Regions from separate parts of the Shewanella psychrophila genome, predicted to be linked through region 2. Evidence: predicted binding sites of a transcription regulator. Region 2 holds the regulator's gene; the other holds the start of a gene.

Region 1 (8,159 bases), 840 kb from region 2:
GTTTTAGCGTAGAAGAATACTTAAAGTTAGTCGATGACACTGGTCGTATCATTCGTAACGATAAACGCGGTTCCATCAGTGAAAGCTCACGACATACTCTACATAGGCTCAATATCCCGGAACAGAATTGGCTAAAAATAACGTCAGAGTTTACTCGGTTGTTTAAGGGGCCTGTGGGGACTTTACAAGAACTAAGTCGTTACTGTGATCATTTAGAAAGAAAGCGCAGGCAAGGGGCGGCTAACTGTCATAAATGGTTAGATAGCGCCTAGTATATATTTATCCGTTTTGCTTAATAAAATAGTATAAAACAAACCGAATATCCATTCGGGGTTTTGTGTTTTCCTTATTTTAATATTTCATCTGATTTTAGTTTTTCTTGGCATTTCTTAATGAGTTACTCATTAAGAAATGCTATTTATCATATGTGGCAATTGATGATATAGAAGAGTCGTGGCACACTGGGTTTCGCGGTGATTTTTACGTGTTTTTAATGATTGTTTTTTATCATAATAATTTTGGATGTCTTTGTTTGGAGGGGTTATGTATATTGTTGCGAACCGTATTCCGGTGTCGGTGGATTGGCAGGATGAGTTTGAAAATAGGTTCCGTCAGCGTGTTGGTCAAATTGATAAACAAGCTGGCTTTGTTTCCATGCAGATCTTGAAACCTATTAGTGAGGGCGCACCTTATGTCGTTTTTACCACTTGGCAAGATGAAGCGGCTTTTGAGGCGTGGATCCACAGTGAGGATTTTAAGCTATCTCATCAACATCCTTTACCCAAGGAAGCGTTTACCGGTAGGCCTATGATTGAAAAGCATCAGGTGGTGATATCGACTTAAGGTGAGTTTAATGCCTGAGAGATTCACCTAGTGCGGATGATGTTTGAAATAAATAAAGCACTTATGCTGGGTTACATTTCTCGATATATGACTCTGATGGTATTGCTTCCGGCTGGATTTACCTAGTTCATATTATTCGTTTCAGGATCCTGTTAATGCTTTTTAATTTCACTGGGAGATGGCAGCGGTCACTGATACTAAAAGTTAAATTTAGCAATAGATCCTGGGGATGTCTTGCCAGCTGGTGGTGTATTGAGGTGTGAGATATTCTCGTCTCATGTGCCACTTTGCAGTGATACCTTGTGCCGCCATAAACATAGAGTCGGAGCCGTATCTGTGATTGAGGGAATCATAAACCTGCATTAACGCTGGGTTTCTCGGTGAGGCAAACAGATCCAGCTGATTATGTGACTCACTGATGAGATCGATGAGACCGACTCCTACCTTGTAATAGCGAACCCCTGCTTTAAATTGTTGCTTGGCTATTTGAGTTACTATTTGGGTTATTTCACCTGTGTCATTAGTGGGATAAGCAAACCTGTGAGTGAGTTTAAAGCCTGTTGGCTGCTCATCGAAAGGGGAGTTGGAGGCGAAAATAAGCAGTACTGAGCACAATGAACCTTGCTCCCTTGCCTTGCTGGTGGCGATACCGACATGTTTACTGAGGGCTTGCTGCAGGGAGTTTGAATCTGTGATCCTCTCTCCCATGCTACGGGTCGAAAAGATCTGTTGTTTATCGGCTCTGGCTTGATCCCAGCCCTTACACGGCTCACCGTTGAGTTCTCGCACCGTACACTCCATCTCGATACTGAACTGTTTTCTGGCCAGTCCCGGTGCCATTTGAGACAGTGCATAGGCCGATTTTATTCCCATCAAATCCAGCTTCTTGGATAAGCGCCTCCCTACGCCCCAGATATGATTGGGCTTTATCTGGGAGAGAATCGCCTTTCGTTGGGCTGAGTTATCGATGACACAGACCCCATTGTAGTCAGCGAGCTTCTTAGCGGCGTGGTTTGCTACCTTAGCTAAGGTTAAGGTCTCTCCCATGCCAACGGATACAGGTAAGCGAGTTTCCTTCCATACTGCACGCCGCAATGCCTCACCGTGCTTGACTAAGCAAGGTATGGCAGGATAACAATGTTTAAACGACAGAAACGATTCATCTATGCTGTAGACATGCTGATCCGGTGCAAAACGACCAATTATCTCCATCATGCTGGTGGACAGTGAGCCATAGAGTTCATAGTTCGAACTTAAGGCGATAATACCTAAGCGGTCACAAAGAGCCTTAATTTTGAAGTAAGGTTCAAACTTAGGGACCCCGGCATCGACGGCTTGACGGTTGGCGGCGACGATACAGCCGTCGTTGTTCGACAGGACCACAATAGGGCGGCCACGCCACTCGGGGCGGAACACCTGCTCGGCACTGCAGTAGAATGAATTAGCATCGACGAGAGCGAACATCAGATCTCCTCTGAGTGAGTTGATTCAGCAGGCTCGTTAACTCTGGTATCCATTCTGGTATTAGCGCTAGTGTTCACTAGTATGACAAAGTATGTATCAATAATTTTCATTAGTTAATTGCTGACTCGACGGCTAGCCCCTTTATCAGTAGAGGACTGGGTCGATGACAGCGTATAGACCGTACGACGATACCTTCGACACTGAATTGATCGTACTCATGTATGACCACAGGTTGGTGTTCATCGCTAGCCGAGAGTAACATTCGTCTTTTGGTGTCAATAATTTTGCAGACAAAGTTGCCATTATAATTCGCCACTATTATGTCCTGGTTTTGTACTTTTACATGCCTGTCGACGATGAGAATGTCGCCGTCATAAATTCCCACATTTTGCATCGAGCTACCACTGGCTTGACCGATAAAAGTGGCGCTAGGATGCTCAACGAGCAGCTCATCCAGACTTAAAGGCAATTGTTTGTAATCGGTAGCCGGGCTTTCGAAGCCGGTTATTCCCGCACTGGCTGAGATGGGGATCATTTTGATCATGGTCGTTTTACCCTGAACTGTATATTTATACAGTTATAAGTCTAGCAGTAATCTAAGTGGTGGCAATCTTTTTCGGGGTTATGCAGGTAGAACTTTGAAGCTGGATTGTCCCTTAATCTGGCTTATGGACAAAAGCGGCTGATTTTCAGCACTTTTTGTTAATTGGGTTAGATTGGATATATTCAATGACGGTAATGAGTGAGAGTGTTGGTGAGGGTAAAGGCCTCGTTTTTCAAAATAGGTCATTGTTTACCAGCGGGCTAAGCAGATAAAGAGTGATTGCTAGATATCCCTGTAAACTTCGTATATTTGGTGAATAACGCTTGGGTGTAGATAGAGATATCTTAACCTACACTCGGAGTGATATACGGTATAAATGAGGCTGTAACTGAGTTTGGCGTGTTTTATTGTAATGAGCTGGTATCAGTTTTATTGGTGGTAATAAAGCACAATCTACTGCGCACTAAGTCTTGACAATTCGACTGAAAGCCCTTCAATATGCAGATGATTGTGATCAAGATCAGTTTAATGTTATCTGGATAATACAGGTAACTCCAACTCTCTTCTGGAGGTGAGCCTATGACGTTTGGCCAGTACAAGGCGATAAATATATTGGTAGTAGACGACCATTCGTTAATTTTTGATGGATTATGTAGCTGCTTAGCCCCATATTCCGAGTTGAATTTGGTGGGATTTGTTGAAGATGGTTTAGCTGTGTATGAGCAATGTTTAAAGTTAACACCGGATCTGGTATTTATGGATCTTAAATTACCGGGCATGAGTGGCTTCGATGTTATCCGTCAGTTACGTCAACGTTGGCCGGAAATGATGATCATTGTGCTGACAGCTACCGTTGAGGAGAAGAGTGCCCGTGAGGCATTGGATGTCGGAGCCAATGGCTACGTACTAAAAAACAGTTCGAAAAGTACCTTATTAGCGGCAATTAAATCAGTCAGTAAAGGCAAGACTTTTATCGACCCGAGTCTGGACGAGCAACAAGTTGAAGCCCTGATCGGTGCCGTCGATGGTGATATGCCGATGTTGACTCCGAGAGAACAACAAGTGCTCAAGTTGATCTGTGAGGGGCGTCGCAACCGGGATATCGCAGAAGATTTAGTCATAGGTTTGAAGACGGTTGAAACCCATCGAATGAATTTAATGCGCAAACTCAACGCACATAATGTGGCCGAATTGATGCGTTGGGCCCAAAGGTTGGGCTCTTAGTTCTGTTCTTGTGATGGCAGGATTGATACTGACCGAGTATAAGCGTGCAATCATCATGTGTTTGTCTCGCTGTTTAATGCCTGAATTAGCGCCTCAAGGGGCGCAAACTCCTCCAAATTTAAACACGCTTCGGCTTCCAGGGCGACCTCTAAGTCGGCAGCAACTTCAGAAATGTTTTTTATTCCCGCCAGACCCGCGCTGCCTTTAATCGTATGCAGTACATCACTGAGGGGTTTCCATTCTTCTTGATTAATATGCAGTTTGGCTTGCTCGACCATATCGGTTAAATGAGCGGCCAGTCGCTGATTTAGATCGGTGTGGGAGACATCGATCATAGGTGTGTCGATATCGGTATTGATGACCAGAGGCATATCACGATCCAGTTGCAGATCTGCCGCCCCTTCAAGTGCCATATTTAACTGCTTCAATGATACAGGCTTAGTCAAGTAGCTGTTCATCCCTGCGGCTCGAATGATGTCATGCTCCATAGGGTTAGCGTTTGCAGTGAGGGCAAAAATAGGGCATTCGGTGTCCAGAATATCTTCACTTTCACGCCACTTTCGTGTGGTTTGATACCCATCGAGTCCGGGCATGCGGATATCCATCAATACCAGATCGAAGATATGGCACATTCCTTTTTGCAATGCCGCCTCACCGCTGCTGACACTGAATACTTGTTGACCCAACTCGAGTAACATCTTGCCGATAATATCCCGATTAGTATCCACATCATCCACCAGCAGAATTTTTAGCCTCCAGGGGAGCAGAGCCAACGTATGACTGCTTTGTTTGCGAGGCAAGTCGTGGCGTATCTCATGTAGACGTTGCCAGAGGCGGGCGGGCAGGTGATTAAGCTCAGGGTTATCTAACTCCTCATTATCACCCTCTATCGGTTTAATTCCCCATAATGCTAACTGTTTGTGCAGGGCAAGTGGTGCTGTGATGGTATCGTCTGGTAAGGCTAAGGGGGCTGTGGCTTGAGACAGGGGCAGATCTAACACAAAGGTGCTGCCTTTGCCTAAGGTGCTAAACATGGTTAACTGACCTTGCATCTTCTGGGCGAGTTTAGACGATATGGGTAAACCAAGTCCTGTGCCAGGTTGGTGGTGACAGCTTTGAGCAAAGGGTTCGAATATTCGTTGCTGATCTTGAATGTTTATGCCATCACCTGTGTCTTCAATGCTGAAATAGAGATGGTTTTCAACAACCTCTATACGCAATAAAATATAACCTTCCTCCGTGAATTTGGCCGCATTTCCCAGTAGATTGACTAAGATCTGTCTCACTCTTAAGGGGTCCAGTAGTGCTTTTTCCGGGACATTAGCGTTAACGATGCATTCCAGTGAAATGGGCTTGTTTACAATTCTGCTTTGTATGGTGATCATGGCATTGTCGGCCAGTGTCAACACGGGATAGAGTTGATAATTTAACTCAATTTGATCGGCTTCTATGCGGGAAAAGTCGAGCAAGTTATTGATAATGGCTAACAGGGAATTTGCACAGTTATAAGCCGTGTCTCTGAGATCCATCTGTTTAGTGGTGAGCTCGGTATTACGCAGCAGTTCCAATGAACCGGTTATGCCATTGAGTGGGGTGCGGATTTCGTGACTAATATTGGTTAAATGTTCAGTCTTACGTTTATTAGCCTTTTCCGCTTCCTCGGTGGCAATGGCCAGTTCATGGGTTCTTGTTTCGACTTTCTTTTCGAGTACATCATAATTTTCTTTGACCGTATCCAATAAGTGATTATAGGCCTTGGCTATCTGACCTAATTCATCTTTTCTGTCTACGGGGAGGCGCCGCTCTAAGGTCGGTTGGCTGTCACTGTTAATTATGCTGACAAAGTGGCCAATAGGTTTGGCAAAATTGATGCGCAACACATTGAGCAAGATGAAAGACATAAAGGCCAGAGAGAGGAGTGACCAGGGCAATTCCGCGAAGAAGGGGGTTAAGGCCATATCTTTCAGAAAATCATTTGATATCAATGTGATTTGTTGCCATCCAGGGCCATAAATATGATCTTTAATCACATAGTATTCACCTAAGGGATGTAGAACCCGCTTTTCATTATCTGGGTGGCTGCTGTTAAACTCGTGTTTTAAGGTATTGATGGTCTCAGGTGACAAGGCCAACACAGATTTAGAGAATAGTTCACCTTCCGGTGTCATGAAAAAACTGACATCCCCAGGCCCTAATGAATTATTGAGATCCGTAACTGAGACTAGGTTTATCCCAAAACCTACCTGGGGAGCGTCAGGATTAGCCGGATCACTGGAATAACTGAATATGAGGTGATAATCACCGGATCTTTTATCAAGAATGGGGGCTCCCCAACGATAACCATCGAGGGATTTTTTACTCGTCAGTTGTTTTATCTCTTCGAGCCTTACCTGAAAATACTCTTCGTCTGCATTGGAGTCCGCATAAATAGCGATCCCTTTATGAGGCTTATAGATGAAGCTATCTAAATATCTGTGTTGGCCCGCATTACCAAAAGTCTGGGCAATCCACATGCTTAAGGTGTCATTTTCTTTATTAGGGTTTTCTGCCAGAGGAAAATAATGAGCGACTATTCCTTGGGCATTGATCTCATTCATGGATGAGAATTGATGTAACTGCTTATCGAGTTGACGAGCATCATAGCGGGCATCGGAAAATAGGGTGTTACTTACCTGAGACCTCAAGTCACTTAGTTCACCGTAGGCTATCTGAGCTCGGTGGAGGGTGCGGGAAAAGGTGTTGCTGTAAGCTTGGTATTCAATCATGAGCCAGAGACTGACGAGGACGGCGGTAAATGATACTGTGAGTTTGGTGACCAGTGAGGCTTTCCATTTTATCTTCATCATCTTCTTCCATCTGTTGCCAACGGCAATCATAAGTTATTGTTAGAAAGTACCGTAAAAACAGAGTACTTGCATCGAATATTTGTTATTTCCCACACTAGGCATAATTGACTCTGTATAGGGTTACTGATATCAGCTTGAGTCAAGTTTGCGATATTGGCTATCAGGTGAGTGACTGAGAGAGCCATGTTTCATACTCTCCCAAGTGTTCAATTACAGTTCATCATTAACCCGAGTGCTGAATGGTCCATCGACGGGGCCATCGCAAGAAACATCCAGAAAGGCCTTGGCTGCGGGAGCATTAATCAGACCAAAACCGGTATAGATATCACGACCCGGAGCTTGTAAATCTTCGGCTGTGGCATCGAGAGCAACGCGTATTTGAGCGGCACTGCATTCTGGATGATAACTCCACACTAAGGTCGCAATTCCAGACGCATGAGGCGTCGCCATGGATGTGCCGTTGTAATATTCGTAATCTTCGTTGTCGGTGTTTGATATTGTGACAGTCGAGCCCACTTGTGCGGCTAAAGCTTGACCTGTACTACGGTCAACAGAGACTGATACCAGATGGAACTCATCTTCTTCATCGACTAAGAAGGGGTTTTGCAAGCCTGGAAGCTCGGCATTGCTGTAAACTATGACCGCGCTCGCCCCAGCATTGCCACAGGCTCTCACTGCATCAATTTCGGGAAATGTGTCACCTTGATTGCCAATTCGCTCAACCAGACAGATCTTATCTTTCATGTTCTGGCAATTAAATTTTCCCTCTGTGGTTGAACATAAGGCAAGCGTTGCGGTGACATCACCGAATACAGGGCTTGAAATCATGTCCATGTCAGAGAAGCTATAACGAGAATGGGGAACGATGCCATTCTCAAAGTAGGAGTGTCCCTCGACAGAGATATCGGCAAGACGTCCTTCGCCTAAGGTTACCGTGGATAATATGGCTTCTCCCGGGGCTGAAATCTCAACTTGGCTGGTGAACTGAGAGAAGGAGGGTAACCGATCAATATAGGACGTCTTCCTAAGATCATTTGATGTGGCTACTCTCAGGGTAAACCTAATACTGAGAATGCTCATGGCTAAACCTCATCTCACCGACGCTCAAAAATCTACCCTCCTGGACAAGTGGTGCACAACGCCTTTATCTATGCAGGACTTCTGTCATCAGGAGAACATTTCAACTTCTTCTTTCAATCGTTGGCGCCAGCAGTTAACGGTTCCTCCAGAAATCCAGG
Region 2 (8,159 bases):
TGAAATATAGAATAAGCAGGGCAAAAGCCAGTGCCATTGAAAACCACTGTAGGGCATAGCCTCTATGCTTCTGTGAAGAAAGTGGTATGGGAGTCCAAGGATGGGGCAAGTCAAAACCATCGAGATGATCTGGCTGCAACACAGCAGGAGCCAAAGGCTGGTCTAATAGCTGGCTAATCGCACTAATATTAAGATTTTGGATACGTTTGGGCCAGCTTGATTCTGGCATTAATGCGGAGCTCATAGGGTTTGCTTGTTTCTGATATAACCTGCCATTCAAGCTGACCTCTCCTGTGATAACTTTAACCTTGGGCAGTATTCGTCTATCTAAGCCTGCAGGTACAAAGCCAAGTTCCAGCAGAATCCAGGGACCATCGGCTGTTATCTGCATGGGCTGTAGCGCTAGATATCCTACCAGTCCGTTAAAAACTTGATTATCCAGCAGGAAGATATGATTCGAGGCCGGAGATGCCTGGACCGAGAGACGGTAACCTGTGACTTTCTCTGTTGGGGGAAATGAAACTAGCTGAGTATATGTCAGCGGCGCAGATGATTGGCGCTGGGTCAATTCGCTCTGCCAGCGCTCCTTCATCTCCGCACGATCTAGCTGCCAAAAACCTAGTTTCACTAAAATGAGGAACATAGTTATTGAGAACAAAGCTAATGCTGCTCTGGTCGACCATATGTACAGGCCACTAGGTTGAGAGAGGCTGGTCATAATTTTCTCTCCTGTGTTTTGGACGACACCTAAGGAACCAAAAAGCTAACTTGACCAAATGGATAAACAGCTCCAGAGTAGAAATAGTAAATAAGGCCCTAGAGCCCCATGACTCAATGTGAGGATAACCGGTGAATCTATTAATTATCTTTAAAATTGTCTTAGTACTGCTACTGCTATTCATTATGTTTAATCTTGTCCGAGCCCTGTTTATCTTGGTAAAAGGTGAGAGTGAGACGCCCGTGAGTCATTTCTTAGGGCGCCGAGTCATTTACTCTGTGCTGGTTGTCTTATTTATCCTTGTGGCACTTGGCACTGGGGTTATCACCCCAAATCCAAGGCCTTATTAGTCTAAGGTTCTTGTTCAGGAGCCAAGGTGATGGCTCCTGCTTACTCGATGAAATGATTCAGACTGAACTTCACGTAGTGACATATATAGAGAAGCGTAGCGGCTCTATCAGAGGACGTAGACGAAGATAAATAGACACAACCAAACGACGTCAACAAAGTGCCAATACCAGCTACCCGCCTGGAAGGCGAAATGCCGATCTGGGGTAAAGTGTCCTTTCAAGACCCGTAAAAACAATACAATCAGGAATACGGTTCCTAGGGTGACGTGCATGCCGTGGAAACCGGTCAAGAGGAAGAAGGTATTACCATAAACTCCCGATTCCAACGTTAATCCCATTTCCTGGTAGGCGTGAATATACTCTTCGGCTTGTAGCGCCAGAAAACACATGCCCAGTAAGATGGTAATACCCAGCCAAATGCTAATAGCCGAACGTTTACCTTTCTCCAGGCTTACGTGAGCCATATGCAGAGTCACAGATGACGTGAGTAGAATGATGGTATTATACAGGGGCAAGCCAGTCCAAGGCATAGCCTCTGTTTTTGTGCCATCGGGTGTTGTTATTAGTGGCCAGACGGCTTCAAATCCAGGCCAGAGCACCTCATTAGTCATGGCGTTATTGGAATCGCCACCCAACCAAGGTACGGCAATCATTCGGGCGTAGAGCAGGGCACCGAAAAAAGCCCCGAAGAACATTACTTCGGAGAAAATAAACCAGCTCATTCCCTGCCGAAAGGATCTGTCCATCTGTTTGGAATAGAGGCCGCTCATTGACTCGGCGATAACGGTTCTAAACCAGCCAAAGATCATAAATATGATGACGGCTATACCGGCGAGTAAAATCATTCCTCCACTGCCGCCATCGGTTTTGAGTTGTTGTACATAACTTCCGGCGCCAAATGCAATGAGGAATAATCCTATGGCGCCAATTATGGGCCATGCACTCTGTGCGGGAACGTAATAGTGTTCGTGCTTAGTTGTCATCTTGCTGCTCCTTGCTCAACTGAGCCGACATAACCTCGGTCGGTGATGTTATAGAGGGTATAAGAGAGAGTCAGTGTGGTTATTGAATCGGGAAGATCAGGATCCACAAAAAATATTAGTGGTAGCTCGGCGCTCGCTTCGGCCGTTAGTTTCTGCTGGTTGAAGCAGAAGCATTCGGTTTTATTGAAGTAAGCGGCTCCCAGTCCTGGTGATACCGAGGGGATAGCCTGTCCAATGGTTTCATTTAGAGACAAATTCTTGGCATTGAAATGAGTGTGGATCAGCTCTCCGGGATGAACCTGCATACGTTTGATTTCAGGCTTAAATTCCCAGGGCATATCACTTTGAATCTGCGCCATAAATTCAACTGTAATGGTACGACTCTCATCGATTGTGATCGGTTTATAAGTGCTGGCACTGTTTTGGGTCTTACCATTGATCCCCAATTGTTCGCAGAGCACATCGTATAAGGGAACCAAAGCGAAGCCGAAACCGAACATGCCCACAGCACCAGCAATCAACATACTGATAAGTTTTCGATTGGACTTGCCTTGGTTATTGTTCATATCTACTTAATCTCAGGTGGTGTAGAGAATGAGTGGTAGGGTGCTGGGCTCGGGAGTGTCCACTCTAAACCTTCAGCCCCTTCCCAAGGCTTAGCCGCAGCCTTTTCGCCACCGCGTATGCACTTGATGACCAGCGCGAGGAAGATAAACTGAGACAGTCCAAAGGCGAAGCCGCCTATGGAGACTATCTGATTAACATCGGCAAATTGCACCGCATAATCCGGGATACGTCTCGGCATGCCCGCTAAGCCTAAGAAATGCATAGGGAAGAAAAGTACGTTGACCGATATCACTGAACACCAGAAATGAATCTTGCCTAATCTTTCGTCATACATGTTACCGGTCCATTTAGGTAACCAGTAATAGGCCGCGGCCATAATGGAGAAAATGGCACCTGTCACCAGTACATAATGGAAATGTGCGACCACGAAGTAAGTATCATGATATTGGAAATCAGCCGGGGTGATAGCCAGCATCAGGCCCGAAAAGCCACCTATGGTGAAGAGTATGATGAAGGCGACAGCGAACAACATGGGGGTCTCGAAGCTGAGTGAGCCTCGCCACATGGTCGCCACCCAATTAAACACTTTTACCCCGGTGGGAACCGCAATCAACATGGTGCAATACATGAAGAAGAGCTCGGCGAATACTGGCATACCTGTGGTGAACATGTGGTGTGCCCACACAAGGAATGAGAGTATGGCGATACTCGAGGTGGCGTAGACCATAGAGGAGTAACCAAATAGTCTTTTACGGCTGAAGGTAGGCACTATGGCGGAGATGATACCGAAGGAAGGTAAGATCATGATGTAAACTTCCGGGTGGCCGAAGAACCAGAAGATATGCTGGAACATCACAGGATCGCCACCTCCCGCGGCATCGAAGAAGCTAGTACCGAAGTATTTATCTGTGAGCACCATGGTCACTGTGCCAGCGAGTACCGGCATCACAGCAATTAAGAGGAAGGCGGTGATCAACCAGGTCCAGACGAAGAGTGGTAACTTCATCCAGGTCATGCCCGGAGCCCGCATATTGACTATGGTCACGACGACGTTAATCGCCCCCATGATGGAGCTGATGCCCATGATATGGATAGAGAAGACAAACAGTGCCGTACTGTCAGGGCTATAAGTGGTCGACAGCGGCGCGTAGAAGGTCCAACCAAAGTTTGGTCCGCCTCCTTCCATAAATAGTGAGCTCAGCAGGATGGCGAAGGCGAAGGGTAAGATCCAAAAACTCCAGTTGTTCATCCTTGGCAGTGCCATGTCTGGCGCGCCAATCATCATAGGTATTAACCAGTTTGCCAGGCCTGTAAAGGCTGGCATTACAGCGCCAAAGACCATGACCAATCCATGGACAGTGGTCATCTGATTGAAGAAATTAGGTTCTATCAACTGCAGTCCTGGTTGAAATAGCTCGGCACGTATCACCATGGCCATGGCGCCACCTGTGAGGAACATGATAAAACTGAACCAGAGGTAGAGTGTGCCTATGTCTTTGTGATTGGTGGTTAACAGCCAACGTTTAATGCCCGAAGGATGCTGCTGGTGATGCTCATCATGGTGCTCGCTGGCTTCTTCGACCTGGCCGATTTCCATATTCGGTTCCGCTTCGCGGGTTAAAGTATTCATATTTACTCCCTATTGGCCATGCTGACTAACGTCAGCCGCCTGAACTGTATCGCCTGTGTTGTTGTCCCATGCGTTACGTTCATAAGTAATCACTGCGGCAATCTCTTGCGCGGTTAATTGCTTCCCAAAAGCCTGCATCGCAGTGCCCACTTTTCCATTGATAACCATCTCTAAGTGATCTGTTAATGGTCCAGTTGTTATTGGGCTGCCTTTCATTGGAGGGAATACGCCAGGTAGGCCCATGCCGTTGGGCTGATGACATGCAGCACATCGAGACATGTATACCTGTTCACCTTGAGCCATCAGCTCATCCATGGAGAGGGACTTACTCAAGGAGGCCTGTGCTTCAGCGGCTGCGGCGCTGGCTTGATTCTTTTGTTCTGCTACCCAGATGTCGAAGTCGGCTTGGCTTAGAGCCTCGACCACGATCGGCATGAAGCCATGATCTTTACCGCAGAGCTCGGCGCATTGACCTCGATAGGTACCTGGTATATCGATACGGGTCCATGCTTCATTGATGAAACCCGGATTTGCGTCTTTCTTAACCGCGAACGCGGGAACCCACCATGAGTGGATCACATCTTCTGACGTCATCAGGAAGCGTACTTTTTTATTGATAGGAAGGACTAAGGGCTTATCGACTTCGAGGAGATAGTTCTCTCCCTTCTCTTCGGTTCCCTCTATCTGCTCTCTAGGGGTTGAGAGTAGGCTAAAGAACTCTATATCTTGATCGAAATAGCTGTAATGCCATTTCCATTGAGAGCCTGTTATCTTGATGGTGATGTCGGCATCACTAGGATCTTCCATGGCGATTAAGGTCTTAGTCGCCGGAATAGCCATAAGAATGAGTATGATGAAAGGGGCTATGGTCCAGGCTATCTCGACCTTAGTACTTTCGTGGAAATTGGCTGCTACGGCACCCTTAGATTTTCGATGATTGATCATGGAATAGATCATCACACCAAAAACCACAACACCGATGGCGCAACAGATATACAGTATGATCATGTGCAGGTTGTATACCTGGCCACTGATATCTGTAACGCCCTTTGTCATATTAAGGGGCATTTCTGATGCCAAAACGTAGGGCGTAAACAGCAACGCCAGAAAACTATACAACACTCGCTTCACTAGACTTCTCCTCTGTCAAAAATTAAGACAAAGAAGAGTCACACAGTAAGTCTCTGCTCTATGCAAACTCTTCAGTTCCCAAAAAAGCAACGATGACTTCAAAGTGCAGTGGCGGTTTACTTGTTATTTTAGTTTGGCAGTCACTGACTACCTGAGTTAACCACACTCGCACCTACGGCTGAATATATCAGTACCGATTTCAGCGAGGTAAATATCTGGACTTCCACACATGGCAGGGTCTTTACTACGCCGACTACTAAATCGTTTGGATATAACAAATTATCGTTGTTATATCCCTAACTTACTTGGTGTTGAAATATTGATCAAGATCACTTTTGGTGAATTTTTCAAATATTTTAAATAAAAATCAAACACAAAAAAGTCCCTTACGGGACTTAAATAATAGATTTTCTATTCGTCAAATTGACTCGAGACTAGTGTAGAGAACCGAATAAACTGGCTTGGCTGAAGTGAGTATCTGTTTGGCTATGGGGCTTAGCATGTAAGTGGCTATTCGCATCTTCGATGACAATGCCTAGGGCTCGTGCGCTTTTTTCTACCAATTTCAGTCGGCGATTGTCCCGTGAATCTAAGGCCTGAGTCCAGCAGATGACGGCACTGGATGTGCCACTGGTGAGCGCTTTCTCCATGGCCCATAAGGTTTCAACTTCGTCCTTAGCATGAACGAGAAGGACGCGGTCCATTCTGACTCCTGCTTCGGCTAACATCTGCTTGTAGCCCATGTTGGGAGGACTGATCAATACAATCCATTGCCCCTGATGACTCAAAGTAGCAAGCTGATTACTCACTTTTCTCAGTTCCACCCGGCCCTGAGTGTGGGTGCTTACTGTGGTGATACTCGCATTACCTTGTTCGATGGACACTTGGTCAAGGGGATTCGACCATAAACCTGGGTGTCTAGGGCTATTTCCAATTAGATTTTTCATTACCAAGCTCCTTCGCCAATGAGCGATTTCATCTATTGCCAATTGCCGTTACGGATAACACCGACTGCGAGTCCTTCAATATTCAGGCTCTGGCTGGTGAGGTCGACAACTATCGGTGAATAGTCTTCATTTTCAGCATGGAGATAGACCATGCTACCTTTTTTCTCGAAGCGTTTTACTGTGACATCATCTTCCACTCGAGCCACGACAATTTGGCCATTCTTTGCTTGAGCAACCTTATGGACGGCGAGTAGATCACCTTCGAGAATACCGATATTTTTCATGCTGTCACCGCGTACTCTAAGTAGAAAGTCGGCACTAGGACGAAACATACTTGGGTCGACCTGATAATGTTGTTCTATATGCTCCTGGGCAAGGATAGGTTCACCAGCGGCAACTTGGCCTATCAAGGGTAAGCCTAATTCTTCCGGCTCCGCAGCTTGTGTGAGTCGAATACCGCGAGATGTACCAGGAATAATCTCGATACAGCCTTTTTTGGCGAGGGCCTTCAGATGTTCTTCGGCCGCATTGGCACTCTTGAAACCTAGGCGTTTAGCTATTTCGGCTCGAGTCGGAGGCATGCCGGTATCGGAAATATTGCGCTTAATCAGTTCTAGGATCTCGGCTTGTCTTGGTGTCAAAGGTCTCATGATGAATCCTGTCTTTCTATACAGTTACTGTCAGTATATACAGTATTGCAACCAGTGCAAGGATTAACCAAGTTTATTAAGTACGTAAAAGAACCTTTTGACTAGATTAGGGCTAACTCTCTTTTATCTGGTATTCTATGCCGTTATTAAGAAGACTCACATTGTATAAGAAAAATGTCGAAACAAGACTCTCTTTGGTATAAATCATTACGTTGGATTCAGAAAAAACTGGTGCTCACTGTTGTTGTGCCCCATGACCCCTTTGCCGATCTCAACTTAGACCCAGATAAGCCTGTGGTTTATGTGATGAAGACTGAATCTCTCAGTGATATCGCTTCCCTAAGTGAAATAACCAGTCAGTATGGACTTCCGAGCCCTTATGATGAGCTGGTTGTCGATGGTGAGCGCACGCCCAGAGTGGTGTGTTTGGAAGGTGCTAAGCCTCTTTTTGGGCAAAGAGAGAGCAATGAGTTTTTCTTAAATAGCTTTATGGATCTGTTGAAGGTTCATAGGCAGAAGCCTGAGCTGGATATACAGTTAGTGCCGGTTAGCCTCTACTGGGGGCGCACTCCAGGCAAAGAAGACGATACCATGAAGGCGGCAGTGTTTGAGCGCCAAAATCCGACCTGGCTCCGAAAATGTCTGATGATCCTCTTCTTGGGACGACATAATTTCGTGCAGTTTTCTAATGCTGTCTCAATTCGTTATATGGCCGATGAACACGGCACCGATAAGCGAATAGCTCACAAGCTGGCTCGTGTGGCTAGAGTCCACTTCAGTCGTCAACGTAAAGTGATGACCGGACCTGTTTTGCCTAAGCGTCAGGTACTATTTCAAGACCTGTTAAATTCTGAGTCGCTAAAGAAGGCGATTCTAGAAGAAGCGGCGAGCAAGAAAATCTCCGAAGTCGAGGCCAGAGCCAGGGCGATGGAGTACCTGGATGAAGTGGCGGCTGATTACTCCGAGAGCCTAGTGCGTATCGCAGAGCGTTTCTTGACCTGGCTGTGGAACAAGCTCTACAAGGGTATCAAGATTAAAGGTGCAGAGCAGATAAGGCAGCTACATCATGATGGCCATGAGATCATCTATGTGCCTTGTCACCGTAGTCATATGGACTACCTGCTACTGTCCTATATTCTCTATTACGAAGGTATGGTTCCACCGCACATAGCTGCGGGTATCA

What was found. The regulator LexA, encoded in region 2, represses DNA repair genes until DNA is damaged. The targets are predictions, from matches to a motif close to TACTGTATNNNNATACAGTA.
Region 1: sps_RS05045 (LexA family protein) is a predicted target of LexA. The motif match lies at 2,867-2,886, and genes of this name have one in related genera.

The regions. Positions count from the first base shown of each region.
Region 1 is NZ_CP014782.1:1,124,505-1,132,663, reverse strand. Features, by position in the region: gene sps_RS05060 (transposase) at 1-272, shown strand, start outside; gene sps_RS05055 (antibiotic biosynthesis monooxygenase family protein) at 544-843, shown strand; gene sps_RS05050 (Y-family DNA polymerase) at 1,054-2,307, opposite strand; gene sps_RS05045 (LexA family protein) at 2,417-2,848, opposite strand; gene sps_RS05040 (two component system response regulator) at 3,431-4,075, shown strand; gene sps_RS05035 (two component system sensor kinase) at 4,129-6,921, opposite strand; partial or broken gene sps_RS05030 (S8 family serine peptidase) at 7,168-7,917, opposite strand; gene tnpA (IS66 family insertion sequence element accessory protein TnpA) at 8,000-8,159, shown strand, end outside.
Region 2 is NZ_CP014782.1:283,463-291,621, forward strand. Features, by position in the region: gene sps_RS01275 (SURF1 family protein) at 1-718, opposite strand, end outside; gene sps_RS01280 (DUF2909 domain-containing protein) at 850-1,068, shown strand; gene sps_RS01285 (cytochrome c oxidase subunit 3) at 1,176-2,051, opposite strand; gene sps_RS01290 (cytochrome c oxidase assembly protein) at 2,048-2,617, opposite strand; gene ctaD (cytochrome c oxidase subunit I) at 2,620-4,215, opposite strand; partial or broken gene coxB (cytochrome c oxidase subunit II) at 4,267-5,379, opposite strand; gene sps_RS01305 (cell division inhibitor SulA) at 5,814-6,326, opposite strand; gene lexA (transcriptional repressor LexA) at 6,359-6,976, opposite strand; gene plsB (glycerol-3-phosphate 1-O-acyltransferase PlsB) at 7,151-8,159, shown strand, end outside.